2 regions of the Microbacterium sp. SORGH_AS_0888 genome follow, and region 2 is predicted to be linked to the other one. Evidence: riboswitches for the same ligand, from Rfam matches in the RefSeq annotation. Region 2 holds a riboswitch; the other holds the start of a gene.
The links. Region 2 has a riboswitch for glycine ahead of glyA (serine hydroxymethyltransferase). Riboswitches for the same ligand answer to the same signal wherever they lie in the genome.

Region 1 (2,460 bases), 2.8 Mb from region 2:
CGCTGTCGATCTCACTCGTCGCACAGAGCGTCGCCGTCGCGGGGATCCCGACCGTGTCCGCGGCCGTCGCCTCGTCGCGGGTGCTGGGCACGATCGAGTCGATCACCCCCACGCCGGTCACCGCCGCGATCGCCCAGGTGCGTCAGGCCGTGCTCACGGACGGCCTGCCCAGGCTCGGGCAGCTCATCGAGCTCGGGCCCGCGCCCGAGACGGCGCCACCGGTCGATCTCCAGGACCCTGCGCTCGACGCCGCCGCTCAGTCGGTCGCCCGCGTCTCGGGCGCCGCCCCGTCGTGCGGGCAGAACCTCACCGGGAGCGGCTTCGTCGTGGCGCCCGACCGCGTCGTGACGAACGCGCATGTCGTGGCGGGCGTCGACGACCCGGTCGTGGAGCTGCCCGGACGCGCTGCGGCGGACGGCAAGGTCGTCTACTTCGATCCGGTCGACGACCTCGCCGTCATCGCCGTCGACGTGCACGGCGCGCCCCCGCTCGCGCTGTCGGATGTGCTGTCCCGCGGTGCGGCCGCCGTGTTCGACGGGTACCCCTACGGCGGGCCGTTCACGAGCCGCGAGGCGGTCGTGCGCTCGGTCGGCGTCGCTCAGGTGCCGGACATCTACGACAGCGGCACCGCGCCCCGCGAGATCTACGCGCTCCAGGCCACCGTCGAGCCGGGCAACTCCGGCGGGCCGCTGCTCACGGCGGCCGGCGAGGTCGCCGGTGTCGTCTTCGCCCGCGCCGACGACGGCTCGCAGGTCGGTTACGCCATGACGGTGAACGAGCTCCAGCCCGTCGCCGCGCAGGCCGCCGGCCTTGCGTCGCCCGTCGCGACGGGGGCCTGCGCGCGCTGACGCGGGCGGGACGCCACGCCGACCTCGGAGCCGAAGGGCGTGTCGCGACATCCGACCGCTATGCTGGCGCCACAAGTCCACACCGGCCCTGTGACCGTTGCGGGAGAGCCTCGGCAGACGTCGCGCCGAGCACCGAAGGAGCAAGCCTCCCCGCCAATCTCTCAGGTACGCGTACCGCCGCGGTCGGGCCACTCTGGAAAGCGATCCTGCGGGATCCGCCGACGGTGAAAGCCGCCGATCGTCACCCACGACCGGCAGCGAAGCTCTCAGGCCCATGACAGAGGGGGAGTTCAGCGGGCGCTCACGCGCCCACCCGATCCGGGAGAACTCATGTCAGAACCCCGCTCCACCCACCCGCCGGGACGCACCGTGCTGTTCGCGCGGCACGAAGCGCTCGGCGCCGTCTTCACCGATTTCGGCGGCTGGCAGCTGCCGTTGCGCTACGGATCCGAGCTCGCGGAGCATCGGGCCGTGCGCGAGGCCGCCGGCCTGTTCGACGTCTCGCACATGGCGGAGTTCCGCGTCACGGGGGCGGGAGCCGTCGGCCTCCTCGACCGCGTGCTCGGCGGCCGCGCCGGGGGCATGGGCGAGCACCTCGCGCGCTACGCCCTGGTGCTCGCCGACGACGGAGGCATCGTCGACGACGTCATCCTGTACCGGACCGGCGCCGACGACTACCTCGTGATCGCGAACGCCGGCAACCGCGACGCCGTGGGACGAGCGCTCGCCTCGGTCCCGTCCGCACCGGACGCCGACGTCGAAGACGTCTCCGATCGGATGGCGCTCGTGGCTCTGCAGGGGCCGCGGGCGGCCCAGATCCTCTCCCTCGTGACGGGGCTGGCCGTCGAGGGGGCCCTCGGCGAGCTCCGGTCGTTCCGCAGCGCGCGAGCGACCTTCCTCGACGCGCGCGTGCTCATCGCCCGCACGGGCTACACGGGCGAGGACGGCTTCGAACTGCTCGTTCCCGTCACACGTGCCGAAGACCTCTGGGACGGCATCCTCGCCGCGGGCACCCCGCTCGGACTCGTCCCCGCGGGACTCGCTGCACGCGACACACTGCGCCTCGAGGCCGGGATGCCCCTCTACGGCCACGAGCTCACCCGCGCCGTACGTGCGTCACAGGCGGGCCTGGCGCACGTGGTCGGCGGCGACGCGGCCGCGGCGGACCCGCACGCCCCGGTGCTCGTGGGCCTCGTCTCCGACGGTCGGCGCGCCGGCCGTGCCGGCTATGCCGTGCGCGATCTCGACGGCGCCGTCGTCGGCGAGGTCACGAGCGGCGCGCTCAGCCCCACGCTCGGCCATCCGATCGCGATGGCCTACCTCGAGCCGGCGTCCGCCGCACCCGGCACGAGGGTCGGAATCGACATCCGCGGCGTCCACCTGCCCGCCACCGTCACCGCACTGCCCTTTTACCGGAGGAAGAAATGACCGTCGACCTGGACACCCTGCGCTACACGCCCGAGCACGAGTGGGTCGCCGTCGACGGCGCCGTCGTGACCTTCGGGATCACCGACTACGCCGCGACGCAGCTCGGCGACGTCGTCTACGTCGAGCTCCCCGCCGTCGCGGGGCGCGTCACCGCCGGACAGGTGTGCGGTGAGATCGAGTCCAC
Region 2 (2,460 bases):
TCCCCCGGCGAGGACGACCTCATTCGCTCGCACCGTGTGCGTGCGCCCGTTCCGTCGGTACTCGACGCCGACGGCGCGCGTGCCCTCGAAGAGGATCCGCGTGGCCAGCGCCCGGGTCTTCACGGTCAGGTTGGGGCGCGAGCGCCAGACCGGACGGAGGTAGGCGCGGGATGCCGAGAGGCGCCGGCCGTGGCGCACGTTGCGGTCGAAGGGGCCGAAGCCCTCCTGCCGGAACCCGTTGACGTCCTCCGTGCGGGGGTAGCCGGCCTGCTCGGCCGCGGCGAAGAACGCCTGGAAGAGGGGGTTGGTGGCGGGGCCCTTCTCGAGCTCGAGCGGTCCGTGGTGACCACGGTAGGGGTCGCCGATCGACGCGGCGAGCGCGTTCTCCATCCGTTTGAAGTAGGGCAGGCAGTGCGCCCAGTCCCAGTCCTGCATCCCCGGCAGCTCGCCCCAGCGCTCGTAGTCGAGCGGGTTGCCGCGCTGGAAGATCATGCCGTTGATCGAGGACGAGCCGCCGAGCACCTTGCCCCGGGCATGGGCGATGCGGCGGCCGTGCATGTGGGGCTCGGGCTCGGACTCGTACTTCCAGTCGTAGAGGGCGTGGCCGCTGGGGAAGGTGAGCGCGGCCGGCATCTGGATGAACAGATCCCACGGCCAGTCGCTGCGTCCCGCCTCGAGGACGAGCACGCGCGCGGCGGGATCGTCCGAGAGCCGCCGCGCCACGACGCTGCCCGCGCTGCCGCCGCCGACGACCACGTAGTCGTAGCTCTTCGGTGCGGGGCGGCGGGTGCGTGCGGAACGGCTCATGGCATCCTCGGGGTTCGGGTGTTGCGCTGAAGGAAACGTCTGTGCGATCTGCGCAACACACTAAGGGCGCCATCCGTCGCGAACCAGGTTTCGCGAGCGAGCGTGACGCAGTTTTTACACGGCTGTTACGCGGCGCCCGGAACGGCTGTGCGCGGCCGGACTGTTGCGTATCATGAATCGCGTTGCGGATTGTGATGCGTCAGGTCACCTCTGTCAAGACCGCGACAACGTCCGGAACCGGGATTTCACCGGGGGGAAACACCCGGCATCCCGCGTTTGACGAGCGGGGTCCGGACCCCTTAGCGTGCCCCACACGACAACTCCACACGCCGATCGAACCCCCGCGGGAGAGCCCGTGTCCCACGCGGACGCGGCGCCGAAGGAGCAAGCCCTCCCCGCACAATCTCTCAGGCCCAAGACCGTGGGGGCGAGGCGACTCTGGAAAGCAGGCACGCCTGCGCCCACGGTGCAAGCCGCCATCCGCGGTGAAGCTCTCAGGCCCGATGACAGAGCGGGGAGGTGACCCATCCGACCGCCGCGCGCCCGCGCGGTACCGACAGGGAGCCTCCCACCATGCCCACTGAGACCGTCCGTCCTGCGGCGTCGCGCGCCGCTGCCCTCCTCACCGCTCCGCTCGCAGACATCGATCCGGAGATCGCCGCCGCCCTCGACGCGGAGCGCGAACGTCAGCGCACGACCCTGGAGATGATCGCGTCCGAGAACTTCGCCCCGCTCGCGGTGATGGAGGCCCAGGGCTCGGTCGCCACGAACAAGTACGCGGAGGGATACCCCGGCCGCCGGTACTACGGCGGCTGCGAGCACATCGACGTGATCGAGCGTCTCGCGATCGAGCGCGTGTGCCGGGTGTTCGGCGCCGCCTACGCCAACGTGCAGCCGCATTCGGGCGCACAGGCGAACGCGGCCGTGCTGTTCGGCCTGCTCGAGCACGGCGACACGATCCTCGGTCTCGATCTCGCCCACGGCGGGCACCTCACGCACGGGATGCGGCTGAGCTACAGCGGGAAGGCCTTCGACGCCGTCGCGTATCACGTGGGCGCCGACGGCTACATCGACATGGCCGAGGTCGCCGCGCTCGCGCGCGACAGGCGGCCGAGGCTCATCATCGCCGGGTGGTCGGCGTACCCTCGCCACCTCGACTTCGCGCGTTTCCGTGAGATCGCCGACGAGGTCGGCGTCTACCTGTGGGTCGACATGGCGCACTTCGCCGGCCTCGTCGCCGCGGGCGTGCACCCGAGCCCGCTGCCGTACGCGCATGTGACGACCTCGACGACGCACAAGACCCTCGGCGGGCCGCGTGGCGGCGTCATCCTGACGGACGATCCCGACATCGCCAAGCGCATCGACCGCGCGGTGTTCCCCGGCCTGCAGGGCGGGCCGCTCGAGCACGTCATCGCGGCCAAGGCGGTCTCGTTCGGGATCGCGGCGGGGGAGGAGTTCGCCGCCCGTCAGCGCCGCACGCTTCGCGGCGCGCAGATCATCGCGAGCCGTCTCACTCAGCCGGACGTCGCCGCAGAGGGCGTGCGCGTGCTCACCGGCGGCACGGACGTGCACCTGCTGATCGTCGATCTGGTGGCCTCTGCGCTCGATGGGAGGCAGGCCGAGGACCGGCTGCACGAGGTCGGGATCACGGTG

Region 1: another riboswitch for glycine. It lies ahead of gcvT (glycine cleavage system aminomethyltransferase GcvT); the one in region 2 lies ahead of glyA (serine hydroxymethyltransferase).

The regions. Positions count from the first base shown of each region.
Region 1 covers NZ_JAUTAZ010000001.1:305,283-307,742, forward strand. Annotated here, with positions in the region: gene QE381_RS01455 (MarP family serine protease) at 1-848, shown strand, start outside; glycine riboswitch at 939-1,035, shown strand; gene gcvT (glycine cleavage system aminomethyltransferase GcvT) at 1,179-2,276, shown strand; gene gcvH (glycine cleavage system protein GcvH) at 2,273-2,460, shown strand, end outside.
Region 2 covers NZ_JAUTAZ010000001.1:3,109,899-3,112,358, forward strand. Annotated here, with positions in the region: gene betA (choline dehydrogenase) at 1-807, opposite strand, end outside; glycine riboswitch at 1,142-1,239, shown strand; gene glyA (serine hydroxymethyltransferase) at 1,381-2,460, shown strand, end outside.